One region of the Streptomyces sp. MMCC 100 genome, then DNA from elsewhere that is predicted to be linked to it. Evidence: riboswitches for the same ligand, from Rfam matches in the RefSeq annotation. Region 1 holds a riboswitch; each other region holds the start of a gene.
What was found. Region 1 has a riboswitch for cyclic di-AMP ahead of rpfA (resuscitation-promoting factor protein RpfA). Riboswitches for the same ligand answer to the same signal wherever they lie in the genome.

Region 1 (7,565 bases):
CTGCGCACCAAGGCCGCCGAGAAGCAGCGCACCTCGGTCACCGAGGGCGTCCCCCTCGGCCAGCCCGGCCTCGCCCTCGCCGCCAAGCTCGCCTCCCGCGTCCGCACCGCGGGCCTGCCCGTCCCGCTGCCCTCCGGCGAGGGCATCGGCTACGAACTGCTCGCCCTCGCCGCCCGCGCCGAGGCCGAGGGCACCGACCCCGAGGCAGCCCTGAGAGCGGCGGCACGCGCCTACCGGGACGCGATCAGGGCGGTCGAGGCCACCGGGGCTTGAGCCGGTCAGACAGCGGTGAACCGCACCGGGAGGTCACGGAGCCCTCGCATGATGAGCCCGCCTCGCCAGCGCAGGTCATCAGGATCGGCCGCCAGCTGGAGATCGGGAAGGCGCCGTAGCAGGGTCTCCAGAGCCGTGCGGCCTTCCAGGCGGGCGAGAGGCGCGCCAAGACAGTAGTGAATGCCGTGCCCGTATCCCAGGTGCTGATTGTCACGACGGTTCAGGTCGAGGGTGTCCGGTCCGGCGAAGCGCGCCGGGTCACGGTTCGCGGCAGCGAGCACGACGAGTACGGGGTCCCCCTTGGCGATGCGTTGTTGCCCGACGACGAGTGGCTCCGTGGCGAAGCGCCAGGTGGCCAGTTCCACGGGTCCGTCGTAGCGGAGCAGTTCTTCGACGCCGCTGTCCAGCAACGCCGAATCGCCCCGTTGGATGGATTCCTGCAGTCGAGCCCGTTCTCGAGGGTGTCGCATTAGCGTGTACACGCCATTGCCGATGAGGTTGATAGTGGTCTCGAAACCCGCGAACAGAAGCACGAAGCACATCGCGGCGGCCTCGTTCTCAGTGAGGTGTTCGCCGTGGTCGGAGGCTCGGATCAGACCTGAGATCAGATCCTCGCCGAGGTCGTCACGCTTCCGGTGGATCAATTCGGCGAGGTAGGCGCGAATCCTCTTGACGGAACGGGCCACGCCACCACGCTGCCCTCCGCCATGGCGGATCATCATGCCTGCCCAGTCGCGCAGGTCCTTCTGATCCTCCCGAGGAACGCCCAGCAGATCGCAGATCGCGTAGATGGGGAGGGGGAAGGCGAAGTCGTGGATGAGATCTGCCTCGCCCCGGGAGGCGAAGCCGTCGATGAGGTCGTCCGTCAACTGCTGTACCCGGGGAGCGAATTCCGCGATGCGCCGTGGGGTGAATGCCTTGGAGACAAGGCGGCGCAGACGCGTGTGGTCAGGCGGGTCGATGTTGAGCAGATGGGTCATGAGATTGGCGCTGCGCTCACCAGGAATACCGGTCTTGCTCTTCCCGCCGGCGTCTTCGGCGTGATGCTCGGGGTTCTTGGAAAGCCGACCGTCGGCGAGAGCCTCACGCGCGTCGCTGTAGCGGGTCACCAGCCATGCCTCGACTCCGCTTGGCAATTTTGTCCAGTGGACAGGCGAGTGCTGACGCAACCAGGCATAGGCCGGGTACGGGTCGGTGGCGAACTCCCAGGTGAAGAGTTCGGGGGCGGCGCTCGGGACATTCACGGTACGACCGTAACGGGACCGGACGGTTCCAGTGCCCGTGGCGACAGGGAAGAACCGATACATCAGGACATGCACGATAGGAGGATGTTTTTCCGTTTGTCTGCATGCCATCTGCACTAGGCGTTAGTTTCCCGGTAAACGCAGGTGGCCCCAGAGCTGTCCAGAACTCCGGGGCCTTGCCAGCCGTGAAGGGGCTGACGTGTTCAAAGCTATCGCCATGACCGCGCCCGCGGCCAACGGGCCCTGGAGGACCTTGGGGTCAGCTTCGTGTCAGCCACTGAGGACATCGACACCGCCACGGAGTCAGGCCGTCAGCAGTTGCAGGGCTGCGTCCTGAGAGCCGAAGCCGAGCGCACCCTCCTCTGCGAGCGCACCCAGGGCGGACGCCAGCGCAAGGCTCTCGACGGCGGATGGGTGGGCGGCCCGCCGCCGTGGGGGTACGCCATCGACAAAGCCGGCGGGCACCGATCCACGCTCGTTGTCGACGAGGGGGAAGCACGCGTAGTCCGTAGGGCGGTGAGCCTCATTGTGGACGAGTCGCACAATGTCTCCGAGGCGGCCCGGCGACTGAACTCCCTGGGGCAGCTCACCCGCAGTGGTCGGCCCTGGACCGCTTCCAACCTCCACCGGCGTCTTCGGTGCACCTCTCTTCTGGAGGGAGAGGTGATCTTCCGTAACCCAGCGGGCTACGGGAGGAACAGAACCAGGCTGGATGAGAACGGTGTCCCGGTACACGGAGAGAGTGTGGTACTCACAGTTCCCCGCCTCATCAGCGAGGAGCGAGCGGACGAGTTGGTGCGTGCCTTGCGCGAAGGTGGCCACTCCTCGCACGCGGAGGCTGACGCTTACCCGTTGACAGGCCGGATCGTCGGCAAATGTGGCCACCGATACGTTGGCTCATTCAACAAGTCCAACGCCACCCGCTACTACCGATGCGGTGGAGCCAACAACGGCAAAGGGCGAGAGACGAACTGCTCCGATCCGTATCTGACTTCCGACGCCGTCGAGGAGGCCGTGTGGAGGGTGATCGAGGCACTGTTGACCGAACCGCGGGTACTGGCCGCAGCTCAGGACAGGCTGAATCCCTACCCCGGTGACATCGGCAGGCAGCGTGAGCGCGTGGCTCGCTTCACGGCCGCGCTGCAGGAGAAGGAGGCAACCCTGGCTCACGCCACCACGAATCTGGTCACTTCAGGTCCTGACCGCGCGGTGAGGAATGCGGCTTTACGGCAGCTCGCTCAGGACGTGCACAGCGCCAGGGCGCTGCTTGACGCCGGGCGGCAGGTGCTCCTGGGGCAGGAGGCCGCAGCAACGACCACTCGAACCATCATGTGCCTGGCTCAGGCGGTCAGGGGAGCGGCCCACGTCGAACTGGCCGAGATGACAACGGTGATCGGCCTCCTGGACATCAAGGTGGAGCCGCTCGGAGAAGTGCGGAAGCGTTCCGGGGTCAAGTGCAAGGTGACGGAGTGGCACGAGCGGACCGGCACGCCGGTTCCTGCCGCGGTGACGGAATCGGAATGGTCGGTGGTCGAGGAACTCATGGCTGCCTACTTCGCGCGCCGCCAGTTCGCCCGCGGAGCCGTGGACATCCGGACGCAGCTGAACGGGGCTCTGCACCGGCTGCGTGCAGGCTGTCTCTGGGACGAGCTACCTGAGGGTTACGGCCCGTGGCAGCTCGCCAAGGAACGGCAGAACACCTGGTTCAGGAAGGGCTTCTGGTCCGTACTCATGGAAGAGCTGAACCGGCGCGGGGAGGCCACGCCAGTCCGGTGTGAGCCGCAAGCGCCGCCGCTCGAAGTCACGGGGACCATCGCGTCCGAGTCGTTCAAACGTGACACGCACTCAACTCTGTGATCTTCACGTGATCTGCGCGGCATGAACTTGTGACAAGCGATGATCTCCCTATACGTTCACGGATCAACGTGGTGTCGAGCGTCATCCGCCGCGTGGTCCCCGTCGTCTTGTGAAAGGTCGTCGCATGCTCTCCGGGAACGGTCGTCACCGCCGCCCCCGCCAGGCTCCCGCTCTGGTCGTCGCAGCCGGAGTGACCGGCTCCGCCATCGCGATCCCGCTGCTCGGCGCCACCGGCGCCCACGCGGCCGACGGAGCGAACTGGGACCGCGTCGCCGAGTGCGAGACCGGCGGCGCCTGGAGCCAGAACAGCGGCAACGGGTACTACGGCGGCCTGCAGCTGTCCCAGGAGGCCTGGGAGCAGTACGGCGGCCTGGACTACGCCCCCAGCGCCGACCAGGCCAGTCGCTCCCAGCAGATAAGAATCGCCGAGAAGATACACGCCGACCAGGGCATCGCCGCCTGGCCGACCTGCGGCCTGCTCGCCGGCCTGGGCAACGACTCGGGGGTCACGAGCGGCGGCTCGGGGGCGACCGGTGACGGTGCGTCGGAGGGTTCGGACACGTCGGGGAAGACCGACGGCTCCGAGTCGTCCGAATCACCCGCGACCACCGGAACATCCGAGTCGTCACAGTCGCCTGAGTCGTCCCAGTCCTCCCAGTCGTCCGGTACGACCGACTCGACCGACGCGAACGGGACTCCCGAGTCGGCGTCCGGAGCGCCCTCTTCGTCCCCTTCGCCCTCTTCTTCGCCGTCCGGGACCCCCTCCGAGGCGTCGTCCGGCGATACGGACTCCTCCACCAAGTCGGACACATCCACCGAATCCACCCCCGGCGGCAGTGCCGAACAGCAGGGCGCCGAGGGCTCGTCCGGCTCCGGCCGGCACCGTGGCGACAGTGCGGACGAGGGTGCGGTCGAGAAGGGCCGCGCGGACGAGGCGACGGGGCGCCACGCCTCGCGGGACGGTGAGCCGCGAGAGGTCGAGGACGGCTCGTACACGGTCCGCTCCGGCGACAACCTCTGGGCCATCGCCGACTCCCTTGACGTCGACGGCGGGTGGCGCGCTCTCTACGCCGACAACGAGACGGTCGTCGGCGCCGACCCGGACCACATCCTGCCCGGTCAGACGCTCACGGTCACGGGCGAATCGGTCGAAAAGTAGGGGGAGTTCACGTCACGGTTAGAGACCGTATGTCCCTTTTGGATCTCGTGAGAGATAGGTCTCAGAAGCCGTGATCGTCTTTGAAAATCCGCGGAGCGCGTGTCTACGGTCATGACCGCTCGCCATCGCGGGCCCCGACAGCCGCAACGCCGAATCCTGCCAGCGGCCGTACGGGAACAGTCGTCGCGTCAAGCGCCGCAGGCAGGAGCGGGGGACCCAAGGTAGGCGCCGCACCGGGCAGTTGAGCCGGAGCGGCTAGGGGTGAAGCCGAGTTCCGTGAGGAACCCGGCCGGGCAACTCAACCGGCCCGAACCCGACAGCTCACCTCGCAGGCGTCGGTGAGGGGATCAACCATGCTGTTTTCCGGCAAGGGCAAGCACCGTCGTCCGTCCAAGGCCACCCGTGTCATCGCCGTCGCCGGCGTCACCGGTGCCGCCGTCGCCGCCCCGCTGATGGCGGCCGGCAACGCCTCCGCCGCCACCGCGTCCGAGTGGGACGCCGTCGCCCAGTGCGAGTCCGGCGGCAACTGGTCCATCAACACCGGCAACGGTTACTACGGCGGTCTGCAGTTCTCCGCCTCCACCTGGGCGGCCTACGGCGGTACGCAGTACGCCTCCACCGCCGACCAGGCGAGCAAGTCCCAGCAGATCCAGATCGCCGAGAAGGTGCTCGCGGGCCAGGGCAAGGGTGCCTGGCCGGTCTGCGGCACCGGCCTGTCGGGCGCCGCGTACACCGGTGGCGGCTCCCAGGACAGCGGCTCCGGCAGCTCCGAGAGCTCGCAGAGCCAGAGCAGCGGCTCCACCGCCGAGCGCTCCACCGAGCAGAAGGCCTCCCGCTCCTCCGAGCGTCCGGCCGCGGAGCAGAAGACCGAGAAGCCCGCGAAGAAGACCGTCACCACCCCGACCGGCAAGAAGGTCGAGAAGGGCGACGGCGAGTACAAGGTCGTCAAGGGCGACACCCTCAGCTCGATCGCCGAGGGGCACGACGTCAAGGGCGGCTGGGCGAAGCTGTTCAAGCTGAACGACGACATCGTCGACGACGCCGACCTGATCTACCCGGGCCAGCAGCTGCACCTCAAGTAAGCGGCGGCGGCTCCCGCGACTCCCGCCCCGGTGCGTGTTCCCCCGTACGCACCGGGGCGGGATTTTCACATTCCGCCTTTGTTCCGTTCGGAAACAATTTACTCTCGGTTCTGTCCAGCGGGTGGGCGATCGGCTGGCCGATCGGCTGGAGCCGGTTAGGCTCGGTCCCGCAGAGCCGCCGCGGTCCTGCGGGACCCGCGCGTCACACCGAAGCGTCACATTGAAGAAGGAGATGCTCGTGCCGTCCATCGACGTCGTCGTAGCCCGGGAAATCCTGGACTCCCGAGGCAACCCCACGGTCGAGGTCGAGGTCGGCCTCGACGACGGCAGCACGGGTCGTGCCGCCGTTCCGTCCGGCGCCTCCACCGGTGCCTTCGAGGCCATCGAACTTCGTGACGGCGACCCGAGCCGTTACCTCGGCAAGGGTGTCGAGAAGGCCGTGCTGGCCGTCATCGAGCAGATCGGCCCGGAGCTCGTCGGCTACGACGCCACCGAGCAGCGCCTGATCGACCAGGCCATGTTCGACCTGGACGCCACCGACAACAAGGGCTCGCTCGGCGCCAACGCCATCCTCGGCGTCTCCCTCGCCGTCGCCCACGCCGCCTCCGAGGCCAGCGACCTGCCGCTCTTCCGCTACCTGGGCGGCCCGAACGCGCACCTGCTGCCGGTGCCGATGATGAACATCCTGAACGGCGGCTCGCACGCCGACTCCAACGTGGACATCCAGGAGTTCATGATCGCCCCGATCGGCGCGGAGTCCTTCTCCGAGGCCCTGCGCTGGGGCGCCGAGGTGTACCACACCCTCAAGAAGGTCCTGAAGAAGAAGGGCCTGGCCACCGGCCTCGGCGACGAGGGCGGCTTCGCCCCGAACCTCGGCTCCAACCGCGAGGCCCTCGACCTCATCCTCGAGGCGATCAACGAGGCCGGCTACACCCCGGGCGAACAGATCGCCCTCGCGCTCGACGTCGCGGCGTCCGAGTTCTACAAGGACGGCTCCTACACCTTCGAGGGCAAGGAGCGCACCGCCGCCGAGATGACCGAGTACTACGCCGAGCTGGTCGAGGCGTACCCGCTGGTCTCCATCGAGGACCCGCTGTTCGAGGACGACTGGGACGGTTGGAAGACCATCACCGCGGGGCTCGGCGACAAGGTCCAGCTCGTCGGTGACGACCTGTTCGTCACCAACCCGGAGCGCCTGGCCCGCGGCATCGAGGAGAACTCGGCCAACGCCCTGCTGGTCAAGGTCAACCAGATCGGTTCGCTGACCGAGACCCTGGACGCCGTGGAGCTGGCCCAGCGCAACGGCTTCAAGTGCATGATGTCCCACCGCTCCGGCGAGACCGAGGACGTCACCATCGCCGACCTGGCCGTCGCCACCAACTGCGGCCAGATCAAGACCGGCGCCCCGGCCCGCTCCGAGCGCGTCGCCAAGTACAACCAGCTGTTGCGCATCGAGGAGATCCTCGACGACGCCGCGGTGTACGCCGGCCGCAGCGCCTTCCCCCGCTTCAAGGGCTGACCCGCCCCGTAGGAGGCAGCGTCGTACGTACGTCCCCGTACTCGGTCCCGTACCGTGTGCGGGGACGTACGCACGTATGACGGACGACGCACGAAGGCTGAGGCGGGGCGACATGGCGGTGAAGGACCGGGACCGTTTCTCCACCGCGACCAGGATCCGGATCATCGGGGAGCAGACCGCGGCCCGGGTCTACCGCTCGCAGACGAAGCGCCAGGCGCGGCGTTCCCGGCTGACCGGCCGGGCCGCGCTGCTCGCGATGGTGCTCTGCTCGCTCGTCGTGGCCCTCGCCTATCCGATTCGGCAGTACGTCGCCCAGCGCGCCGAGATCGCCGATCTCCAGCGGGAGCAGCGGGAGACCCGGCAGCGGGTCGAGGACCTGCGTGACCTCAAGGCACGCTGGCAGGACGACGCCTACGCCGAGCAGCAGGTCC
Region 2 (7,565 bases), 6.8 Mb from region 1:
ACTCCGTCGTCCTGGTCGCGGACGCCCCCGGACGGCTTCCCCGGCCGCTCACCCAGCGCGTGAGACTGCTCGAATCCGCCGTGGACGTCCACCGCGTGCCCTGGGTCACCGGCTGGCGCCTGGGTGAGGCCGACGCCGGCCCGCCCCGGGGGACCGAATCGCTGGTCCGCCTCACCCGGCGGGTGCGCTGACCGCAGCCGTACCCCGCGGGCCGCGGCTATGCGGTGACGTCCTTCGTCGTGAACCGCGCCCAGGCCGCCGAGCCGAAGACCGCCGCGTAGAGGGCCTGGAGGCCCAGGTTCTTCACCAGGTCGTCCCAGTAGACCGGCTCGCGCATCACGTCGGCGAAGGAGAGCCAGTAGTGCGAGAAGAAGTACGGCTGGAGGGCGTCGAGCTGGGGGATCTGGTCGAGGATCTGGACGGTGATCAGCAGCCCGACCGTGGTCGCCATCGCCGCGATGCCGCTGCCCGTCAGGGTGGAGACGAACAGGCCGAGGGCCGCGACGCCGACGAGCGAGGCGGCCACCACCAGGGCGATCAGCAGCGCCCGCCCCAGGCCCTCGGTGTAGCTGATCCGGGTGCCGGAGATGGTGATCAGGTCGCCGACCGGGAACAGCAGCGCCCCGACCGCGAGCGCCGAGACCGCGACGACCAGGGTGGCCGCGAGGCAGAAGGCGATCACCATCGCGTACTTGGTGAGCAGCAGCCGGGAGCGGCCTGCCGGGGCGACCAACAGGTAGCGGAGCGTGCCCGCGCTCGACTCGCCCGCGATCGCGTCGCCCGCGACGACGCCGATGGCCATCGGCAGGAAGAACGGGAGGGTCGCCGCGAGCGCGGTGAAGACCAGGAACAGCCCGTTGTTGCTGACCTGCGAGATGAACGCCGGTCCCTCGCCGCCACCGCCGCCCGGCGAGGAGCCGTCGCTCGTCTCGATCTTCACGGCGATGCCGACCAGGACCGGCACGGCGGCGAGCACGGCCAGCAGGGCGAGGGTGCGCCAGCGCCGGAACGTGGTCAGCAGTTCGCTGCGGAGCAGCCCGAGTGACCACAGCGGACTCGCAACCCGCGCCGCATCCGGGTCCGGCACCGCGCCCGGCGCCGCGACGGCGGCCTCCCCCACCGGCTCTCCCCGCACTTCAGCCCGCGACATCGAAGCCCTCCCCCGTCAGCGCCACGAACGCGTCCTCCAGCGAGGCCCGTTCCACGACGAAGCCCCTGACCCGGACCCGGGCCGCGACCAGCGCCGCGTTCACCTCGGCGAGGTCGCGCTCCGGTGGTTCCGCCGTCACCCGGTCCCCGTCGACGACCACGTCCGACGCCCCCTGCTCCTTCAGGACCCGGGCGGCGTCGCCCGCGTCCGGCGTGGTCACCACCAGCCGGCCGCGCGCCCCGGCCACCAGGTCGGCGACCGCGCCCTGGGTGATCAGCCGCCCCTGTGCCATCACAGCGGCGTGGGTGCACACCTGCTCGATCTCGTCCAGCAGATGGGAGGAGAGGAAGACGGTGGTGCCGTCGGAGGCCAGTTCGCGCACGAGGGTGCGGATCTCGCGCATGCCCTGGGGGTCGAGCCCGTTGGTCGGCTCGTCCAGGACGAGCAGGCGGCGCGGCTGGAGCAGCGCCGCGGCGAGGCCCAGCCGCTGCTTCATGCCGAGCGAGTACGCCTTCGCCTTCTTGCCGCCCGCGGCCGCGAGTCCCACCCGGTCGAGCGCCGCGGCGACGCGCTCGCGCCGGGTGCGCGGATCGGCGGTCGGGTCGGCGGCGTCGTAGCGCAGCAGGTTGTCCCGCCCGGAGAGGAAGCCGTACAGGGCCGGGCCCTCGATGAGGGCGCCGACCCGGGGCAGTACGGTGCGGGACGCGCGCGGCATGGGCCGGCCGAGGACCCGGGCGCTGCCCGAGGTGGGTTCGATCAGCCCCATCAGCATGCGGATGGTGGTGGTCTTGCCGGAGCCGTTGGGGCCGAGGAAGCCGAAGACACTGCCCGCCGGGACGGTCAGGTCCAGACCGTCTACGGCGAGTTGTCCGCCGCGGTAGCGCTTGGTGAGCCCGCGGGTGGCGATGACGGCGTCATCCGCGCTCTCCTGGTCCGGGCGCTCCGGCTCCGTGGCGGACGGTTCGGCCATCGGCTCCCTCTTTTCGTCCTCTTCGCCGTACGGGTGGGGGGCTGCTCACGTCCGGCTGCGTACGTCCGGCTGTCTCCGTCCGGCTGCGTACGCCCGGCTGCGTACGTCCTACTTCGCGGCGTCGGCCGCCTTCACCAGCGCGTCCTTGGTGACCGCGCCGGCGTAGACCTTGCCGTCGTCCGTGATCAGGGCGTTGACGAGGCGGGTCTTGAAGACCGTGCCCGAGCCGAAGTCGCCCTTGACCTGGTCACCGAAGGAGCCGAGGAAGCCACCGAGGGCGCCGAGGTCACCGCCCGCGGATGCCGTGGGCAGGCCGCCCTGGGCGCCGGTGTCGAAGGTGGCGATCGAGTTCCAGCCCTCGCCGATGACCTCGAGCCCGTCCATCCCCCCGGCGAGGTCGCCCTCGGCCTTGCGCCCGTGCTCCGGGGCCTTGGCGGTCTCGTCGCCCTCGGTCACCTTCGCGCCCTTGGGCGGCGTGAAGTCGAACGTCGACGCGTCCGGCTTCGCGAAGCTGACCTTGGTGAAGCCCACGTCCACGACGGCGGCGCCGCCGCCGGCCGGGGTCAGCGTGAACTTCAGCGGCGTGCCGGTCTCGGCGTCCACGGCCACGGTGATCGCACCGACCGTGGAACCGTCCTGCTTGGGCTCGACGACCAGGCGGTACGCGTCCCTGCCGGCCACCTGCGCGGTGCCGCCGACGGTCACGGACGTGGTGTCGTCGACCGCCTTGAGCGCCTGGTCGGCGAAGTCCTTCGGGGTGGCCGGCACGTCCTTCTCCGGCTCCGGCCGCTCGGCGCTGCCCGAGGTGGTGGAGTGGTAGACCTCGTTGGACTTGCTGTCGTAGCCCCAGACGTCCTTGCCGTTGTGGATCAGGCTGTACTCGGCGGCGTTCTCCAGCAGGGACAGCTTCTGCCGGCCGGGACCGTCGGCCGCGACGCGCAGCGTATGGCTACCGGACACCAGCTCGGTGAGCTTGGCCGACGGGTCGGCGGCGGAGCCCTCGTCGTCCCCGCCGGAGCCCGGACCTCCGGACATTCCGGACATCAGGCCGCTCTCCAGTCCGCCGAGGTCCGGCAGGCCCAGGTCGGTGCTGATGCGCACCGTGCCGGACAGCTGCTCGACGTCCGACTTGGCGATCTTCTCGATGAGCTGCTCCGCGGTGACCTTCGGCAGGTCGGGGTCCCCGGAGTCGGCGAGCGCGGGGACGAGCCCGATCGTCGCGGCCGCCACTCCCATCACCGCGACCGGGACGACGTACCGCGCGGCCTTGCGCCGTCCGGCCCGCAGCTCCTCGCCCTCCCCGGCGGTCGTGTTGTCGTCGGAATCGATCGGTGCCATGTGTGCCCTACCTCCGTCGTCGGCGGCGGCTGTCTCGCGACCTCGCACTTGTTCACCCGTGAGCCGCCATTCTCACCCGAATCGGTGAGGATTGGTGTTTTTCCGTGGTGTCCATCTGACCAAATCACCGGAGCACAAGCGTCAGACCGCGGGCTCAACTCCGCCTACTCCTGCGGGATGACACGGAGGGGCGGCGGCTCCCCCTACCCGTAGGGTCCGGTGTACGGCGGACGGCGGACGGCGGACAGCACGTGACAGACGGGCGCCGGGGCGGTCACCCGGCCCGGTGCACCACCGCGTCGCACAGCTCCACCAGCGCCGCCTTCGCGTCGCACTCCCGCAGCGGGGCCAGCGCGGCCCGGGCCTCCTCGGCGTACCGGACGGTGTCCCGGCGCGCCTGCTCCAGCGCGGGGTGGGCGCGCAGCAGGCGCAGCGCCTCGGCGTGCCGCGCGTCGTCGCTCAGGTCGGAGCCGAGCAGCTCGCACAGGGCGATGTCCTCGGCGAGCCCCAGCCGGGCCGCCCGCTCGCGCAGCCGCAGTACCGGCAGGGTGGGGATGCCCTCGCGCAGGTCCGTGCCTGGCGTCTTGCCGGACTCGTCGGAGTCGGAGGCGATGTCCAGGACGTCGTCCGCGAGCTGGAAGGCGACGCCGAGCCGCTCGCCGTACTGGGTCAGCACGTCCACCACCGTCTCGTCGGCGCCGGACATCATCGCGCCGAACCGGCAGGAGACCGCCACCAGCGAGCCCGTCTTGCCGCCCAGCACGTCCAGGTAGTGGTCGACCGGGTCGCGGCCGTCCTGCGGTCCTGCCGTCTCCAGGATCTGACCGGTGACCAGCCGCTCGAACGCGAGGGCCTGGACGCGGACCGCCTCGGGTCCGAGGTCGGCGAGGATCTGCGAGGCGCGGGCGAACAGGAAGTCGCCGGTGAGGACCGCGACCGAGTTGCCCCAGCGGGTGTTCGCGCTGGGCACCCCGCGCCGCACGGCGGCCTCGTCCATCACGTCGTCGTGGTACAGCGTGGCGAGGTGGGTCAGCTCCACAACCACGGCCGAGGGCACGATGCCCGGGGCGTAGCGGTCGCCGAACTGGGCCGAGAGCATCACCAGCAGCGGCCGGAACCGTTTCCCGCCGGCCCGCACCAGGTGCTGGGCGGCCTCCGTGATGAACGGCACCTCGCTTTTGGTTGCCTCAAGCAACCCTTCCTCGACAGCAACCAATCCGGCCTGGACATCGGCTTCCAGAGCCTGGTCCCGCACGCTCAGCCCGAACGGCCCGACGACGGTCACGAGGGGTCTCCTGTCTGCTGGTGTCTACTGGCGATTACCTGGTTTGTCGATAGGTCGCTGCCACCACTCAAGTCAGCGTATCCGGTCACGTTTCGATCACCGCGAGCGCCCACCGTTACAGGCCGGTCGGTATCAGATCATGAACGGTATGTTTTTGATCAGGTGATATGAGCAGATTTTGACTGATATCGCCAGAGGGGACGAGCCGGACCCCAGGAGGGCGAGCGGGCCGGAAGCCGCCATTCAAGATCCCATCACTCCTCCCAACGGCCCGCACCGCGAGAACGTCACCCAATCGACACGCACACCCGGGCCGCGCTCGCGTCCGCGTCCACGCTCGTACCCACGCACGCGTCCACGCTCGTGCCCACGTCCGCGTCCACGCTCGTACCCACGCCGGCACCCGCACCCGCACCCGCACCCGCACCCGTCGGCATGCGTCCGTCCGGCAGGCACGACACGCCCCCCCTTTCCGCCCTGCCCACCACCCCGCTTCCCCCTCCTCCTCGCCCGACACCCGAAGCCGTCCTCAACCGTGGCCGGTTGACAACCGATTGAGGCTAATGCCCGTTTTGCCGCGCTTATTGGCGCCAGTGAGTTGGCTCACGCCGAACCGCCCGCAGGCAACCTCGCCGCAACCTGTGCCCTCCCTTTGCCCCGCAAGCCAGTTGGGGCTTGGCAACCGCAAAGGATCAAGAGCCTCAAACGCCTCAGAACAAGGTCAACAGGCACGTTGGGTGATTCCTGCACTTGTTCCGGACATGTGCTCTCGCATACGTTCCCGGCCTGTCGGGCGGACGCCGAATCCTGCCACCGCCCGGACGCACAGTCATCCGCCAACAAACTCGCCGGCAGGAGCGGGGGACCCAGGTAAGTCGCCGCACCGGTCACCACCGGAGCGGCTCGGGGTGAAGCCGTACCCGTCAGGGCGCGGCCGGGCACCTCCCCGCCCGAACCCGACAGCTCACCTCGCAGGCGTAAGGAGAGGGACACAGCATGTCTGCCAACGGTCAGAACCGTCACGCCTTCACCGGCCGCCTCGCCCGCAAGCTCGCCGTGGCCGGCACCGGTGCCGCGGTGCTCGCGCTGCCGCTCATCGGCGCCACCACCGCCTCCGCGGCCACCCCGGCCGCCGCCACTACCGCCACGACCGCCACCACGGCGGCGACGACGTACCCGGACAACCTCGACGGCTGGATCCGCGAGTCGCTCGACATCATGGCGCAGCACGGCATCCCCGGGACCTACGAGGGCATCCACCGCAACATCATGCGGGAGTCCTCCGGCAACCCGCTCGCCATCAACAACTGGGACATCAACGCCATCAACGGCACCCCGTCCAAGGGTCTGCTCCAGGTGATCGACCCGACCTTCCAGGCGTACCACGTGGAGGGCACCTCCTGGGACCCGTACGACCCGGTCGCCAACATCACCGCCGCCTGCAACTACGCGGCCGACCGCTACGGCTCGATGGACAACGTCTTCAGCGCGTACTGAGCCGTACCGCCGCGGTGACGCACCGAGAGGTACCGCAGTAGCGCACTAAGAGGTACCGAAGATCCGCTCGAGGACGACGGCCACGCCGTCGTCCTCGTTCGTCGTGGTGACCTCGTCGGCCACCGCCTTGAGTTCGGGGTGGGCGCCGGCCATGGCGACGCCGTGGGCCGCCCACTGGAACATGGGGATGTCGTTGGGCATGTCCCCGAAGGCGATCGTCCGTCGCCGCTGAAGGCCCAGGTGCTCGGCGGCCAGCGCCAGGCCGGTCGCCTTGGTGATGCCGCACGGCTGGAGCTCCACCGTGCCGGGGCCCGACATGGTGACCGTCGCCAGGGAACCGACCACCGCACGCGCCGTCGCCGCCAACTCGTCGTCGGTCAGCTCGGGATGGCGCAGCAGCACCTTGCTGATCGGCGTGCTCCACAGTTCCTCGCGCCGCTCGACGGGCACCGCGGGCAGGGTGGGGTGGGGCATCAGGTAGCCCGGCTCGATGAGCGTCAGGCCGTCGACGCCGTCCTGGTCGACGGCGGCGTACACCTGGCCCACCTCGGCCTCGATCTTGCCGAGCGCGGTCTCGGCCAGCTCCCGGTCCAGGGTGACCGACCACAGCATTCGGTGCGCACCGGCGTCGTACACCTGCGCGCCCTGCCCGCACACCGCGAGCCCCGTGCAGCCGAGGCGGTCGAGCAGGGAGCGCACCCGGGGGGCCGGCCGCCCCGTCACCACCAGGTGCCGCGCACCCGCCCCGGCGACCCGCGCCAGCGCGGCCAGCGACCGTTCGGAGACGGTGTCGTCGCCGCGGAGCAGCGTGCCGTCCAGGTCGGTGGCGACGAGTGAATACGCGGTGCGGTCCATGATCAGAGAATACGGACACCGCACCCGTCCGACTCACCCGCGACCGCTTCCGAACGAGGACGTAGCGAGTGCGTTCGAACCCGCACGCGGATGCACGTGGACGCCCGATCATGTCCAAAACCTGACACACCATCGGCTACAGCCGGTTCAAGACCTGCGCGCCGGTTGACGACAAAACGGCCCGCTGCTGCCTGCGCCAGGACCAGGACCTCGCCCCGAACCCCGGCCGTGACTCCGCCGAGATCGTGTCCGACCTGTGGCCAGCCCGCCGTATCCGATCGACGCGGAGCGCCACATCCACGTCCGATCGACGTGCAGCGCCATATCCACCGCCTGCCGGCCTGCCCGCGTGCCCTCCCTCGCCAGGCGGCGCCACCTCCCGCCGCACTGCCCAAGACCGGCATGTCACCCGTAACGTGTGGCCCGACCACATGTCACGCGGCACACACCGATCACGTGACACGCAGGTA
Region 3 (7,565 bases), 4.3 Mb from region 1:
CTGCACGGCGCCAAGAAGGGCTTCAAGGACGCCTTCGCCCCGCAAGGGCTCTTCGAGGACCTGGGACTGAAATACCTCGGCCCGATCGACGGGCACGACATCGGCGCCGTCGAGTCGGCGCTGCGCCGCGCCAAACGCTTCCACGGCCCGGTGCTGGTGCACTGCCTCACCGAGAAGGGCCGCGGCTACGAACCCGCCCTGCGCGACGAGGAGGACCACTTCCACACCGTCGGCGTGATGGACCCGCTCACCTGCGAGCCGCTGAGCCCGTCGGGCGGGCCGTCCTGGACCTCGGTGTTCGGTGAGGAGATCGTCCGGATCGGCGAGGAGCGCGAGGACGTGGTGGCGATCACCGCGGCCATGCTGCACCCGGTCGGCCTGGCGCCCTTCGCCGCGCGCTTCCCCGACCGGGTCTGGGACGTCGGCATCGCCGAGCAGCACGCCGCCGTGTCCGCCGCCGGCCTCGCCACCGGCGGACTGCACCCGGTCGTCGCCGTGTACGCCACCTTCCTCAACCGTGCCTTCGACCAGCTCCTGATGGACGTGGCGCTGCACCGCTGCGGCGTCACCTTCGTCCTGGACCGGGCCGGCGTCACCGGTGTCGACGGGGCCTCGCACAACGGCATGTGGGACATGTCCGTCCTCCAGGTCGTCCCCGGGCTGCGCATCGCCGCGCCGCGCGACGCCGACCAGCTGCGCGCCCAGCTGCGCGAGGCGGTCGCCGTGGACGACGCGCCGACACTGCTGCGCTTCCCGAAGGAGTCCGTCGGGCCGGCCGTGCCCGCCGTCGACAGGATCGGCGGCCTGGACGTCCTGCACGCCGCGGACCGGCCCGAGGTCCTGCTCGTGGCCGTGGGCGTGATGGCGCCCGTCTGCCTCGGGGCCGCCGAGCTGCTGGAGGCCCGCGGTATCGGCTGCACCGTCGTCGACCCGCGCTGGGTCAAGCCCGTGGACCCGGCGCTCGCGCCCCTCGCGGCCCGGCACCGGCTGGTGGCCGTGGTCGAGGACAACAGCCGCGCCGCCGGGGTCGGTTCCGCGGTGGCCCTGGCACTCGGCGACGCCGAGGTCGACGTCCCCGTGCGCCGCTTCGGCATCCCCGAGCAGTTCCTCGCGCACGCCAAGCGCGCCGAGGTGCTCGCGGACATCGGTCTCACCCCGGTCGACGTCGCCGGCCGGATCAGCGCGAGCCTGGCCCTCGCCGAACCGGCCGACACACAGGCAGGGGAACCGGCAGTGGAACAGTCCGGCGACGGACGGATCGTCATGCCAGCGCAAGGAGAGAACTGAATGACCAAGGAGTTCGACCTCGCCGCGCTCTTGGCCGAGCGCGGAGCCGAGCGGTACGAGCTGCACGCCAAGCACCTCAACCACCAGCTGCCGCGCATGCTGCACACCATCGGCTTCGACAAGGTCTACGAGCGGGCCGAGGGCGCGCACTTCTGGGACGCGGACGGCAACGACTACCTGGACATGCTCGCCGGGTTCGCGGTCATGGGCCTGGGCCGCCACCACCCCGTCGTCCGCAAGGCACTGCACGACGTCCTCGACGCGTCGCTCGCCGACCTGACCCGCTTCGACTGCCCGCCGCTGCCCGGCCTGCTGGCGGAGAGGCTGCTCTCCTACAGCCCCCACCTGGACCGCGTCTTCTTCGGCAACAGCGGCACCGAGGCCGTCGAGACCGCCTTGAAGTTCGCCCGCTACGCGACCGGCAGACAGCGGATCCTGTACTGCTCGCACGCCTTCCACGGACTGACCGCCGGCTCCCTCTCCGTCAACGGCGAGGACGGGTTCCGCAAGGGCTTCGCCCCACTGCTGCCCGACACCGCCGTCCCGCTCGGCGACCTGGACGCCCTGGCGCGGGAGCTGAGGAAGGGTGACGTGGCCGCGCTGATCGTGGAGCCGGTCCAGGGCAAGGGCGTGCACGAGGCCCCGCCCGGCTACCTGCTCGCCGCGCAGGAGCTGCTGCACCGGCACAAGGCGCTGCTGATCGCCGACGAGGTGCAGACGGGCCTCGGCCGTACCGGCAAGTTCTACGCCTACCAGCACGACGACGGCGTCGAACCCGACCTGGTCTGCGTCGCCAAGGCGCTGTCCGGCGGCTACGTGCCGGTGGGGGCCACCCTGGGCAAGGACTGGATCTTCCAGAAGGTGTACTCCTCGATGGACCGCGTGCAGGTCCACTCGGCGAGCTTCGGGTCCAACGCACAGGCCATGGCCGCCGGGCTCGCCGTGCTGTCGGTGATGGAGAACGAGGAGATCGTGGCGAACGCCGCCGCGGTGGGGGAGCGGCTGAAGTCCCGGCTGGGAGAGCTGGTGGACCGCTACGAGCTGCTCGCCGACGTCCGGGGCCGCGGCCTGATGATCGGCATCGAGTTCGGCCGGCCCAAGTCCCTGAAGCTGCGCAGCCGCTGGACGATGCTGCAGGCCGCGCGGAAGGGACTGTTCGCGCAGATGGTGGTCGTGCCGCTGCTGCAACGGCACCGGATCCTGACCCAGGTGTCCGGCGACCACCTGGAGGTGATCAAGCTGATCCCGCCGCTGATCATCGACACCGACGACGCCGACCGGTTCGTCGACGCCTTCACGGAGGTGATGGAGGACGCGCACAATGGGGGTGGCCTGATGTGGGACTTCGGAAAGACCCTGGTCAAGCAGGCGGTGGCCAATCGCTGAGCGGGCCTTTTGCCTGGGAGGCAAGGAATTTGCCTGACGGGCAAGGTTCGGGCTGAATGGAGGCATGAGCTCCTCCGAGACCGGCCCCGCCGAGGGGACGGTCGCCGCCGTCGCGCCCCAGCTGCGTGAGCTGCGGCGGCGGGCCGCCCTCACCCTCGAGGCCGCGGCCCGTGCCGCAGGGCTGTCGCCCGCCCACCTCTCCCGCCTGGAGACCGGGCAGCGCCAGCCCTCACTCCCGATGCTGCTGGCCCTCGCCCGTATCTACGGTACGACCGTCGCCGAGCTGCTCGGTGAGACGGCCGCCGACCGGGACGCCGTCGTGCGTGGTGCCGACATGGAACCCACCACCGCGGGCGGCTGGACGTACTGGCAGGCGGGCGCGCCGGGCCGCGGCATGCAGGCCCTGCGCGTCCAGGTACCGTACGGCTCCCAGGGCGACGTCGTGCGGGTGCACCCCGGAGAGGAGTGGCTGCACGTCCTCAGGGGCCGGCTGCGGCTGCGCCTCGGGGACACCGAGCACCGGCTCACCGCGGGGGACAGTGCCCACTTCGACTCCATGACCCCGCACCGGATCGCGGCACAGGACCCCGACGGGACTGAGCTGCTCTTCGTCCACACCCTGCTGCAGAGCCCGACGGCCGCGCTGTGCCTCGGGCCGACCCCTGGAGAGACGCCATGAGTGCCATCGAGGACAAGTTCCCGCGCGCCCTGTGGGTGCGACTGGTCATCTACATCGCCCTGGGTCACGTCTTCGGCGGCTTCCTCTACCTGCTGTTCGAGGTGGGCGCCAAGTAGTGCCGTCCGCGAGCGGGCGGCTCAGTCCACCATCCGCTCGCGCAGCCGCTCCCGGGTCTCGGGAGCGAGCCGCAGCCCCTTCTCCAGGTAGGCGTCGACGCCGCCCCACGTCTCCTCGATCGTCCCGAAGGCCGCCGCCAGGTACTCGGCGCGCGCGTCGAACAGGGGGCTGAGCAGCTCCATGACCTCGGGGGAGTAGGCCGAGGCCGCGGAGCCGCTGCGGCGCACCTTGTAGCGCCGGTGCGCGGCGTTCGACTTCAGGTAGTCCTCGACGACGGCCTCGCGCTCGACGCCCAGAGCGAGCAGGGTGACGGCGATCGACAGACCCGCGCGGTCCTTGCCGGCCGCACAGTGCATCAGCGCGGGGACGCTGTCCTCGGCGAGCGCGTGCAGGATCCGGGAGTGCTCCGCCGTGCGCTCGGTGACGATCATGCGGTAGGAGTCGATCATCCGGTTGGCGGCCTTGCCGTCGGCGAGGATCTCGCGCAGCTGGTCGAGGTCTCCGTCACGGACCATCTTCCAGAACTCGGCGCCGTCGGCCGGATCGCTCAGCGGCAGGTTCACGTTGCGCACGCCCGGCAGCTCGACGTCCGGGCCGTCGAGCTTCTGGTCGGCCGCGTTGCGGAAGTCGAAGATCGTGTGCAGGCCCAGTGAGGCCAGGAACGCGGCGTCCTCCCCGGTGGCGTGCGCCAGGTGGCCGCTGCGGAACAGCACCCCCTGTCGCACCCGCCGACCGTCCACGGTCGGCAGTCCGCCCACGTCCCGGAAGTTGCGCACACCGGTCAGCTCGGGTTCGGTCGACGGGACCTGCTGCGTCACGGGGGCTCCTCCCACTCCGCCCCGCCGCCGCTGCTCGCCGGCGGGCACCACTCGACGATACGGCATGACCGGTGGGTGAAAGCCGTTCCGAGAGGGGCATTGTGGACCGGTAAAGGTCTTCTGTCCGAATTGGCGCCTTAGTGGTAACTAGCCCTGAAATGGCGGAGGGTGGGCAAGGGGTGCGTGAGCAGCGTCATATCCGTGACCGAGCGTTGCCCGTCATGTTCACGTAATTCAGCTGGTTCTCAAGGGCATTCACGGAAAACGGTGCGACGGAAATCGACGCAGGGTTACCGGTTTTCCCATAAAGGATCAATCGAAACGCCTGCCGCGGGAACCCCTCGCTTGTCCGTGTGCGTCTTGGTCCCTTACGTTCACCACCGATCCGGACGGACGCCTAATCCTGCCGCCGACCGGAGCCCGCACTCATCCACCACCCGTACACGGCAGGAGCGGGGGACCCACAGGTAGAACTGCCTGTTCCGGTTCCCGGAACGGCTTGGGGTAAAGCCGCGTCTCGGCGCGGCCGGGCATCTCCAGCCCGCACCCGACAGCTCACCTCGCAGGCGCCGGAGAGGAATTCGCCATGCCCGCGAAGGGTAAGCACCGCCGTACCAGGGCCATGCGCCTGACCCGCACCATCGCCGTCGCCGGAACCGGTGGCGCCGCGCTCGCACTCCCGCTGATGGGCGCCGCCTCCGCCAACGCCGCCCCCGCGCACTCCGTTTCCGAGCAGGCCGTGCAGTCCATTCCGACGTCGGCCAAGAAGGCCGCCGCGAGCAGCGCCGAGAAGAACTCGGACTCCCGGACGTACACCGTGAAGAGCGGTGACTACCTTTCGAAGATCGCCGACGAGCAGAACGTCGACGGCGGCTGGAAGAAGCTCTACGCGGACAACCGCGAGGCCGTCGGTTCCGACCCGTCGCTGATCCACCCCGGCCTCGAGCTCTCGATCGGCACTCAGGCCGCCAAGTCGTCGGCGCCGTCCGCCGCGCAGTCGCAGAAGCCCGCCGAGAAGCCCGCCGCCGAGAAGCCGGCCCAGAAGTCGGCGGACGCCGCGAAGACCTCCTCCTCGGACGCTTCCGGCTCTTCGGAGTCCTCGAACACCGACACCCAGTCCGCGGGCACCACCAGCGGTTACACCTCCCCCGTCGCGGGCGGCACCGTCGGTACCCCGTACCACCAGTCCGGCAGCATGTGGTCCAGCGGCTACCACACCGGCACCGACTTCGTCGTCCCGACCGGCACCTCGCTGAAGGCCGTCGGCGCGGGCACCGTCGTCTCGGCCGGCTGGGGCGGCGCGTACGGCAACCAGGTCGTCATCAAGCTCGCCGACGGCCACTACGCCCAGTACGCCCACCTCTCCTCGCTCTCCGTCTCCGCCGGTCAGTCGGTGACGGCGGGTCAGCAGGTCGGCCTTTCGGGCGCCACCGGCAACGTGACCGGCCCGCACCTGCACTTCGAGATCCGCACCACGCCGGACTACGGCTCGGACATCGACCCGCTCGCGTTCCTGCGCTCGCACGGCGTCTCCGTCTGACGACCGGTTCCGCGCAGCCTCCGCGCCCCGAAGGCCGGACCCCGATCCCCGGGTCCGGCCTTCGGCGTACCCGCCCCTCGGTGCGGCCGGACCTCGGCGTATTCCGGAATTGACGAACACTTTAGGCGTGGCCTTTCTCACCGCCCGTCAATCCCTTCCTACGGTCGCGTAGGTCACATTCCAAGGTGAATCATGGGCCGACGTGGCAGACGATTCGAAGAGTGACAGCAGAGCAGTGATCGGGTCGTACGTGGCGGTGGGGGACAGCTTCACCGAGGGCGTCGGCGACCCCGGCCCCGACGGGGCGTTCGTCGGCTGGGCCGACCGGCTCGCCGTACTGCTCGCGGACCGGCGCCCCGAGGGCGACTTCACGTACACGAACCTCGCCGTGCGCGGCAGGCTCCTCGACCAGATCGTGTCGGAACAGATCCCGCGGGTCGTCGCCCTCGCGCCGGACCTGGTCTCGTTCGCGGCGGGCGGCAACGACATCATCCGGCCCGGCACCGACCCCGACGAGGTCGCCGAGCGGTTCGAACTGGCGGTGGCCGCGCTGACCGCCGCGGCCGGCACCGTCCTGGTGACCACCGGGTTCGACACCCGTGGGGTGCCCGTCCTCAAGCATCTGCGCGGCAAGATCGCCACGTACAACGGACACGTCCGTGCCGTCGCCGACCGCTACGGCTGCCCGGTGCTCGACCTGTGGTCGCTCCGCAGCGTCCAGGACCGCAGGGCGTGGGACGCCGACCGGCTGCACCTGTCGCCGGAGGGCCACACCCGCGTGGCACTGCGCGCCGGACAGGCCCTCGGCCTGCGTGTCCCGGCCGACCCGGACCAGCCCTGGCCGCCCCTGCCGCCCCGCGGCACGCTGGACGTGCGGCGCGACGACGTGCACTGGGCGCGCGAGTACCTGGTCCCGTGGATCGGACGCCGGCTGCGCGGCGAGTCCTCGGGCGACCACGTGACGGCCAAGGGCACCCTGTCGCCGGACGACATCAAGACGCGGATCGCCGCGGTGGCCTGAGGCGGGGCGGGCGGCCCGCGTCCGCGCGACGCCCCTAGCGTCGCGTGGCTGTCAAGGCCGCTCGCTCCAGGCCCAGTTCCCGGGCCAGTGCCTCGTCCACCCACTCCTGCGCCCGGGCCCGCGACACCGTGCCCGCGTACGACGTGAGCTGTACCGCCAGCCCGTCCAACAGCGCGGTGAGACGCAGGGCGGCGGCGTCCGGCTCGGGGCAGGAGAACTCACCGGCGGCCGCGCCCTCGGCGATGACCTCGGCGATCGCCGTCTTCCACTGGCGGTCCAGCTCGCGCGTGACCTCCCGCAGCGCCGGTTCGCGCGGCGCCGCCGCCCAGCCCTCGATCCACAGCCGCCAGCCCTTGGCCTGACCGGTCGGCGCGTACCACCGCACGGCCGCCCGCAGGCGGCGCAGCGCCGACGTACGACGGGCGAGCAGCCCGTGCAGATGGGCGAGGTCGGCCTCGGCGGCGTGGGTGAACGCGGCGGCGACCAGCCGCTCCTTCGTGGAGAAGTGATAGAGCACCAGGGCGTTGCTGACACCGAGCGCGGCGGCCACGTCGGCGATCCGCAACGCCGCCACGCCCCGCGCCGATATCTGCTCGATGGCCGCGCGCAGCAATTCCTCGCGCCGCTCCGCAACGCTCAACCGGACTCTCCCCACGCACGTCACCCTATACAGCCCCCGGACACGCGGTGGAGCCCGCTCCGTTCGCGGCGGGCCCG
Region 4 (7,565 bases), 5.5 Mb from region 1:
CCCACCGTCGGGATGGCGGTCACGACGACCGCGTCGCACGTGTCGTCGGCCAGGGCGCGGGAGAGGGCCGCGTGGAAGTCGTCGGCCGAGGCGGCCGTCGTCAGGTCCAGCGGGGGCTGCGGGCGCAGGCCCTCGGAGAGGCACGCGTCGTACGTGAGCAGTCCCAGTGACTCGGAGTTGCCCAGGATGGCCACCCTCGGTCCGGCGGGCAGTGGCTGGCGGGCGAGCAGCAGCCCCGCGTCGACCAGGTCCGTGATCGTGTCGACCCGGATCACGCCGGCCTGCCGCAGCAGCGCGGAGACCGTCGCGTGCGGCAGCCGTGTCGCCCGTACGGCGTGTCCCTGCGGCGCGGCACCCCCGTGCCGGGCGCCCTGCACCACGACCAGGGGCTTGGCGGCCGCCGTGCGCCGGGCCAGGCGGGTGAACTTGCGCGGGTTGCCGATGGACTCCAGGTACATCAGGGCGACGTCGGTCTCCGGGTCGTCGTACCAGTACTGGAGGACGTCGTTGCCGGAGACGTCGGCGCGGTTGCCGGAGGAGACGAAGGTGGACACGCCGGTGTGGCCGGTGACTCCGCCGCCGCGCCGGTGCAGCCGGGAGAGCAGGGCGATGCCGATGGCGCCGGACTGGGCGAACAGACCGATCCGGCCGGTGCGCGGCATCTCGGGGGCGAGGGAGGCGTTGAGCCGCACGCCCGGGGAGGTGTTGATGATCCCGAAGGCGTTGGGCCCGATGATCCGCATGCCGTACGAGCGCGCCTGGCGCACGAGGGCGCGCTGGCGTTCGCGCCCCTCGGGGCCGCTGTCGGCGTATCCGGCGGAGATCACCACGAGTCCCTGCACGCCGTGCTCGCCGCACTCGGTGACGACGTCGGGGACGTGCGCGGCGGGCACGGTGACGACGGCGAGGTCGACGGGTCCGTCGATGTCGCGCACGGAGCGGCATGCCGGGACCCCGTCGAGTTCCTTCTGCTCCTCGGGGAAGGCCCTGTTCACGGCGTACAGGCGGCCCGTGTAGCCCGCGTCCCGGATGTTGCCGAGGATGCTGCGGCCGACGCCGCCGGGGGTGCGGCCGGTGCCGACGACCGCGACCGAACCGGGCTGCAGCAGCCGCTGGACGGAACGCGCCTCCGCGCGGTGCTCGCGCGCGTACTGCACGGCGAGCGAGCGGTCGGTGGGTTCGAGGTCGAACTCCAGGCGGACCACGCCGTCCTCGAAGCTCCGCTTCTGGGTGTACCCGGCGTCCATGAAGACTTTGATCATCTTGTTGTTGGCGGGCAGCACCTCGGCGGCGAAGCGGCGGATGCCGCGCTCGCGGGCGACGGCGGCGATGTGCTCCAGGAGCGCGGAGGCGACGCCGCGTCCCTGGTGGGCGTCCTGGACGAGGAAGGCGACCTCGGCCTCGTCGGCCGGTGCCGTGGCGGGTGTTCCGCCGGCGCCGATCCGGTCGTAGCGTACGGTGGCGATGAACTCGCCGCCGACGGTGGCCGCGAGTCCCACCCGGTCCACAAAGTCGTGGTGCGTGAAGCGGTGGACGTCCTTGGCGGACAGGCGAGGGTATGGCGCGAAGAAGCGGTAGTACTTCGACTCGTCGGAGACCTGCTCGTAGAAGCTGACCAGGCGCTCGGCGTCATCAACGGTGATGGGGCGGACGCGCGCGGTGCCGCCGTCGCGCAGCACCACGTCGGCTTCCCAGTGGGCGGGGTACTCGTGCCGGTCCGACGAGGTCTGCATGGGCCCCAGAGTACGGCTCGCGTACGACAACGGCGCGGGGCAGTCTGTGGAGGACACAAGCTCGGACCGAGGCCGCGGTCCGACGACCACGCGGGACGGCGTACGCGGTCGTCCCGGCCTGCTTCACGATGTGGGAAACTGGTCTAGACAAGACTGGTCTAGACAACTTCAACCCCTCTGAACACCTGAAGGGCAGCATCACATGGCTGAGCGCCGCGTCAACGTCGGCTGGGCCGAGGGTCTCCACGCCCGCCCCGCCTCCATCTTCGTCCGAGCCGCCACGGCCACAGGCGTCCCGGTGACGATCGCCAAGGCCGACGGTTCCCCCGTCAACGCGGCCTCCATGCTGGCCGTCCTCGGCCTCGGCGCCCAGGGCGGCGAGGAGATCGTCCTCGCCTCCGACGCCGAGGGCGCGGAGGCCGCCCTGGACCGGCTGGCGAAGCTGGTCGCCGAGGGGCTCGAGGAGCTTCCCGAGACCGTCTGAGCCCGACGGACAGCAGCATCGAAAGGCCCGCCGGAACCACCGGACGGGCCTTTCGCCTTTTCTCTTTCGGCCCACCCGTCCATTCATCCTGTTTACGGGCAGCAGAAAACACCGGCAGGAATTCCCTGCCCTTTGTATACGGCGCCCGTGTTACTGTCGCCCACTCGCCGTGTTTACGGAATGTTGCGCACTCCTCACGCGCTCCGTCCGCCCGTCGCCGGAGGCGAATCGCAGCCGGTGCGCGGAGACCGACCGCTCGATGTGCAGGGCCATGAGCGCCCGCGCACGGTCGCCGTCGCCCCGGGCCACCGCGTCGGTGATCGCGCCGTGCTCCGCCCAGTACTCCACCGGCCCGGCCGGGGCCTCCACGACGTACATCCAGGCGATCTTGTGGCGGAGCTGGGTCAGCAGGGCGGTCAGGGAGGGGCTGTCGGCCGCCCGGGCGAGGGTCTCGTGGAACCAGCCGCCCAGCGAGCGCAGGTCCTCGCCGCTGCCCCGCCTGGCCCGTTCCTGTCCCAGCCTGACCAGGCCGCGCAACACCTTGAGGTGGGCCTCGGTGCGCCGCCGGGCGGCCCGGGAGGCGCCGAGCGGCTCCAGGAGCGTGCGGGTCTCGAGCAGGTCGGCGGCCTCCTGCTCCGTGGGTTCCGCGACGCACGCGCCCGCGTGCCGCCGGGTCACCACGAAGCCCTCGGCCTCCAGCGTGCGCAGGGCCTCGCGGACGGGGACGCGGGAAACGCCGTAGCGGCGGGCGAGGATTTCCTCGGTGAGCCGGCTCCCGCGGCCGTGGATGCCGGCGACGATGTCGTCCCGGATCGCCGTGCACACCGAATGCGCCGGAATACGCATGACCGACCTCCCCTTGACCCCGCGAAACGTCGACGGTTGACGCGTGTTGAGCGACCTCGGGCCAATCAAGCGATATTAAATGCGAAAAGCCCCGGCTCGGGAAGCCGGGGCTTTCGAATACCGCCGTCAGACGTTCACGCCGTGGGAGCGGAGGTAGGCGACGGGGTCCATGTCGGAGCCGTACTCGGGGCTCGTACGGGCCTCGAAGTGCAGGTGCGGTCCGGTGACGTTGCCGGTGGCGCCGGAGAGGCCGATCTGCTGGCCGGGCTCGACCGACTGGCCGACGGAGACGCCGATGGACGACAGGTGCCCGTACTGCGTGTACGTGCCGTCGTGCATCTTGATCACGACCTGGTTGCCGTACGCCCCTCCCCAGCCGGCCTCCACGACGGTGCCGACGCCGACCGCGTGCACGGTCGTGCCGCTGGAGGCGTGGAAGTCGATGCCGGTGTGGCTGCCGGAGGACCACAGGGAGCTGCCGGCCTGGTACGCGGTGGAGACGTAGGAGGCGGTGATCGGCGCGACGAAGGTGTTGAGGCGCTTGCGCTCCGCCTCCCGCGCGGCGCGCTCCTTGGCCTCGCGTGCTTCCTTGGCCGCCTCGGCCGCCCGCTCACGGGCCGCTTCCCGGGCCGCCTCACGGGCGGCGGCGTCCACGGCCGCCTGCTTCTGGGCGACGGCCTGGGCGTCGATCTCGTCGGCTATGGAGTCGCCGATGGTGACGACCGGAGTGAGCCCGCTCTGCTCCACCTGGGGCTCGGCGGCGAGCGCCGGAGCCGCGAGGGTGCCGACGACGCCGGTGGTGGCGAGGGCCGCGACTCCCGCCGCGCGGGCGGTGGTGCGGTGCACCCGGCCGGTACGGCGGTGCTTACCGGTGGCGCGCGTGAACGCCATGTAGAGGCTTGTCCTTTCCTTCCCTCTCGCCTACCGGGTTAGCTGACGGGTTCGGAGGTGGAAGGTCTCCTACGGGCCCCCTCGCGGTATGCGCGGGCGTCCGATTCACCCCAGGGACTGCGATGGGTCCCCGGCTCCCCTGGCTCGCGCCGTACGGGGACTCGGCGATGACTGTCCGGTGCCGCGGGTGCGGCGCACTGCCTGACGAACAGCCCGGAAGACGCTAAACGGGGCTGTCTTCAATCCTCAAACGCAACAGGGTTTTTGTAGCGCACGCCACAGGGCAGACGGGCAGTCACTCCCCCAATCCGGACATACGGCGGCCCTGGTGACACTCCGGTCACCAGGGCCTTCGCGCGCGCGTGCCGCTACTCGGCCGCCACCACGGTGACTTCACCGATGCCGAGGGCCTCGACGGGCTCCTTGATCTGCGCCGCGTCGCCGACGAGGACCGTCACGAGGCGGTCCACCGGGAAGGCGTTCACGACCGCCGCCGTGGCCTCCACGGTGCCCGTGGCCGCGAGTTGGCGGTAGAGCGTCGCCTGGAAGTCGTCGGACAGGTGCTGCTCGACCTGGTCGGCCAGGGTGCTCGCCACGGCCGCCGCCGTCTCGTACTTGAGCGGCGCCACGCCCACCAGATTCTGCACGGCCACGTCACGCTCGGCGTCGGTGAGCCCCTCCGCGGCGAGCTTGCGCAGCACCGTCCACAGGTCCTCGAGGGCGGGACCGGTGTTCGGGGTGTCGACGGAGCCGCTGATGGCGAGCATCGCGGCGCCCGTTCCGTCCGGCGCGGAACGCAGGACCTGCCCGAACGCCCGTACGCCGTAGGTGTAGCCCTTCTCCTCGCGCAGGACGCGGTCCAGGCGCGAGGTGAGGGTGCCGCCGAGGCAGTAGGTGCCGAGCACCTGCGCGGGCCACACGCGGTCGTGCCGGTCGGCGCCGGTGCGGCCGATCAGCAGCTGCGTCTGGACGGCGCCGGGACGGTCGACGATGACGACCCGGCCCCGGTCGTCGGCGGTCACCGGGGGTACGGGGCGCGGCTCGGCGGGCGAGCCGGTCCACGCGCCCAGGGTGTCGCCGAGCAGCGCGTCGAGGTCGACGCCGGTGAGGTCGCCGACGACCACGGCGGTGGCCGTGGCGGGACGGACGTGCCGCTCGTAGAAGGCGCGTACGGCCGCGGAGTCGATGCTCGCGACGGTCTCCTCGGAGCCCTGGCGCGGGCGCGACATGCGCGAGTCGGCCGGGAACAGCTCCTTGGAGAGTTCCTTGGCGGCCCGGCGGGAGGGGTTGGCCAGCTCGTGCGGGATCTCGTCGAGCCGGTTGCGCACCAGCCGTTCGACCTCGCTGTCCGCGAAGGCGGGCGCCCTGAGCGCGTCGGCGACCAGACCGAGGGCCTTGGCCAGGCGCGAGGCGGGCACCTCGAGGCTCAGCCGGACGCCGGGGTGGTCGGCGTGCGCGTCCAGCGTGGCGCCGCAGCGCTCCAGCTCGGCGGCGAAATCCTCGGCGGAGTGCTTGTCGGTGCCCTCGGAGAAGGCGCGCGCCATGATGGTGGCGACGCCGTCGAGACCGGTCGGCTCGGCGTCCAGGGGGGCGTCGAGGAGGACCTCGACGGCGACGACCTGCTGGCCGGGGCGGTGGCAGCGCAGCACGGTGAGGCCGTTGCCGAGGCTGCCGCGCTCCGGGGCGGGGAACGCCCACGGCTTGGGCTCGCCGGCCTGCGGCTGCGCGTGGAATTCCATGGTGGCGAGCTCGGTCACTTGGCCGCCTCCTCGTTCTCGTCGGTGGCGTCGTTCGTGTCGGCGTCGTTCGTGTCGGCGTCGTTCTCGTCGGCGGGGGCGGTGGGCTCGTAGACGAGCACCGCGCGGTTGTCGGGGCGCAGGCGGGCCTTGGCGACCTCCTGGACCTCCTCCGCGGTCACCTCGAGCACCCGCTGCACGGCGGTCAGGGCGAGCTGCGGGTCGCCGAACAGCACGGCGTACCGGCACAGTTCGTCGGCGCGGCCCGCGACCGTGCCCAGACGGTCCAGCCACTCGCGCTCGAGCTGGGCCTGGGCGCGCTCCATCTCCTCGGCCGTGGGGCCCTCCTCTGCGAACCGGGCCAGTTCCTCGTCGACGGCGGACTCGATGACCGGCACCTCGACGTCGCCGGACGTCTTCACGTCCAGCCACCCCAGGGAGGGCGCCCCGGCGAGCCGCAGCAGGCCGAACCCGGCGGCGACGGCCGTGCGGTCGCGGCGGACGAGCCGGTTGTAGAGGCGGGACGACTCGCCGCCGCCCAGGACGGTCAGGGCCAGGTCGGCCGCGTCGCACGCGCGCGTGCCGTCCTCCGGCAGGCGGTAGGCCGCCATGAGGGCGCGGGCCGGGACCTCCTCCTCGAGGATCTCGCGCAGCTGCCCGCCCATGACGTCGGGCAGCGAACCGTCCCGGGGAGGCTGCTTGCCGTCGTGCGAGGCGATGGAGCCGAAGTACTTCTCGATCCAGGCGAGCGTCTGCTCGGGATCGATGTCGCCGACGACCGACAGCACCGCGTTGTTCGGCGCGTAGTAGGTGCGGAAGAACGCGCGCGCGTCCTCCAGCGTCGCCGCGTCCAGGTCGGCCATCGAGCCGATCGGCGTGTGGTGGTAGGGGTGGCCCTCCGGGTAGGCGAGGGCGGTCAGCTTCTCGAAGGCCGTGCCGTAGGGGACGTTGTCGTAGCGCTGGCGGCGTTCGTTCTTGACGACGTCCCGCTGGTTCTCCATGGACTCCTCGTCCAGGGCGGCCAGCAGGGAGCCCATGCGGTCGGCCTCCAGCCAGAGGGCGAGCTCCAGCTGGTGGGCGGGCATGGTCTCGAAGTAGTTGGTCCGCTCGAAGCTGGTGGTGCCGTTGAGCGAGCCGCCGGCGCCCTGTACCAGCTCGAAGTGGCCGTTGCCCTTGACCTGGGCGGAGCCCTGGAACATGAGGTGCTCGAAAAGGTGAGCCAGGCCGGTGCGCCCCTTGACCTCGTGGCGCGAGCCGACGTCGTACCAGAGGCACACCGCCGCGACCGGGGTCAGGTGGTCCTCGGAGAGCACCACGCGCAGGCCGTTGGCCAGACGGTGCTCGGTCGCTGTCAGGCCGCCGGAGCCTGCCTGGGCTGTGGCCGTGTGACCCATGGGCATGTACGTCCCTTCGATCGCGGAATCCTTGGTGGAATCACCGGGTGAGGCACTTGGTGAACCACGTGGTGAATCATTGGGCGGAACTGCGGAATTCCACCGATCCTGCCACTGTATGCAAGCGTGCGGGCCACCGGTGGAGTTCCCGGCCCTCGTACGCCGAGAGCGAGAACGCGGTCGGCGGGCCGCCGGGGACGGCGGCCCGGGACGAGGGCGTACTCTGCGGGCAGCGCCGGGCCGGGCAGCCCGTGACGGGTCCTGGTCGGTCGCTGTCAGTGCCGCAGTCCACAATGGACGGCGTCAGATCACCGTTCACGCTTCAGCAAGGAGCCGGCAGCGATGGCCCGCCGTAGTACGAAGACCCCGCCGCCCGACGACTCGTACGAGGAGAAGATCCTCGACATCGACGTCGTCGACGAGATGCAGGGCTCCTTCCTCGAGTACGCGTACTCGGTCATCTACTCCCGTGCGCTGCCGG

Region 2: another riboswitch for cyclic di-AMP. It lies ahead of ABS735_RS33745 (transglycosylase SLT domain-containing protein); the one in region 1 lies ahead of rpfA (resuscitation-promoting factor protein RpfA).
Region 3: another riboswitch for cyclic di-AMP. It lies ahead of ABS735_RS22270 (M23 family metallopeptidase); the one in region 1 lies ahead of rpfA (resuscitation-promoting factor protein RpfA).
Region 4: another riboswitch for cyclic di-AMP. It lies ahead of ABS735_RS27720 (M23 family metallopeptidase); the one in region 1 lies ahead of rpfA (resuscitation-promoting factor protein RpfA).

The regions. Positions count from the first base shown of each region.
Region 1 is NZ_JBGORK020000001.1:463,122-470,686, forward strand. It holds gene ABS735_RS02300 (nucleoside triphosphate pyrophosphohydrolase) at 1-273, shown strand, start outside; gene ABS735_RS02305 (cytochrome P450 family protein) at 279-1,517, opposite strand; gene ABS735_RS02310 (transposase) at 1,761-3,374, shown strand; gene ABS735_RS02315 (transglycosylase family protein) at 3,499-4,533, shown strand; cyclic di-AMP (ydaO/yuaA leader) riboswitch at 4,717-4,883, shown strand; gene rpfA (resuscitation-promoting factor protein RpfA) at 4,887-5,615, shown strand; gene eno (phosphopyruvate hydratase) at 5,854-7,134, shown strand; gene divIC (cell division protein DivIC) at 7,247-7,565, shown strand, end outside.
Region 2 is NZ_JBGORK020000001.1:7,284,069-7,291,633, forward strand. It holds gene ABS735_RS33720 (DUF6668 family protein) at 1-191, shown strand, start outside; gene ABS735_RS33725 (ABC transporter permease) at 218-1,150, opposite strand; gene ABS735_RS33730 (ABC transporter ATP-binding protein) at 1,137-2,120, opposite strand; gene ABS735_RS33735 (LolA family protein) at 2,229-3,458, opposite strand; gene ABS735_RS33740 (polyprenyl synthetase family protein) at 3,733-4,743, opposite strand; cyclic di-AMP (ydaO/yuaA leader) riboswitch at 5,568-5,735, shown strand; gene ABS735_RS33745 (transglycosylase SLT domain-containing protein) at 5,740-6,240, shown strand; gene ABS735_RS33750 (HAD family hydrolase) at 6,286-7,095, opposite strand.
Region 3 is NZ_JBGORK020000001.1:4,770,894-4,778,458, reverse strand. It holds gene dxs (1-deoxy-D-xylulose-5-phosphate synthase) at 1-1,287, shown strand, start outside; gene ABS735_RS22290 (aspartate aminotransferase family protein) at 1,288-2,673, shown strand; gene ABS735_RS22285 (helix-turn-helix domain-containing protein) at 2,738-3,352, shown strand; gene ABS735_RS22280 (DUF6126 family protein) at 3,349-3,468, shown strand; gene ABS735_RS22275 (tyrosine-protein phosphatase) at 3,490-4,287, opposite strand; cyclic di-AMP (ydaO/yuaA leader) riboswitch at 4,712-4,871, shown strand; gene ABS735_RS22270 (M23 family metallopeptidase) at 4,874-5,827, shown strand; gene ABS735_RS22265 (SGNH/GDSL hydrolase family protein) at 6,063-6,848, shown strand; gene ABS735_RS22260 (TetR/AcrR family transcriptional regulator) at 6,883-7,503, opposite strand.
Region 4 is NZ_JBGORK020000001.1:5,989,853-5,997,417, forward strand. It holds gene ABS735_RS27705 (bifunctional acetate--CoA ligase family protein/GNAT family N-acetyltransferase) at 1-1,733, opposite strand, end outside; gene ABS735_RS27710 (HPr family phosphocarrier protein) at 1,936-2,217, shown strand; gene ABS735_RS27715 (GntR family transcriptional regulator) at 2,368-3,063, opposite strand; gene ABS735_RS27720 (M23 family metallopeptidase) at 3,190-3,954, opposite strand; cyclic di-AMP (ydaO/yuaA leader) riboswitch at 3,967-4,131, opposite strand; gene ABS735_RS27725 (M16 family metallopeptidase) at 4,323-5,711, opposite strand; gene ABS735_RS27730 (M16 family metallopeptidase) at 5,708-7,090, opposite strand; gene ABS735_RS27735 (DNA gyrase/topoisomerase IV subunit A) at 7,427-7,565, shown strand, end outside.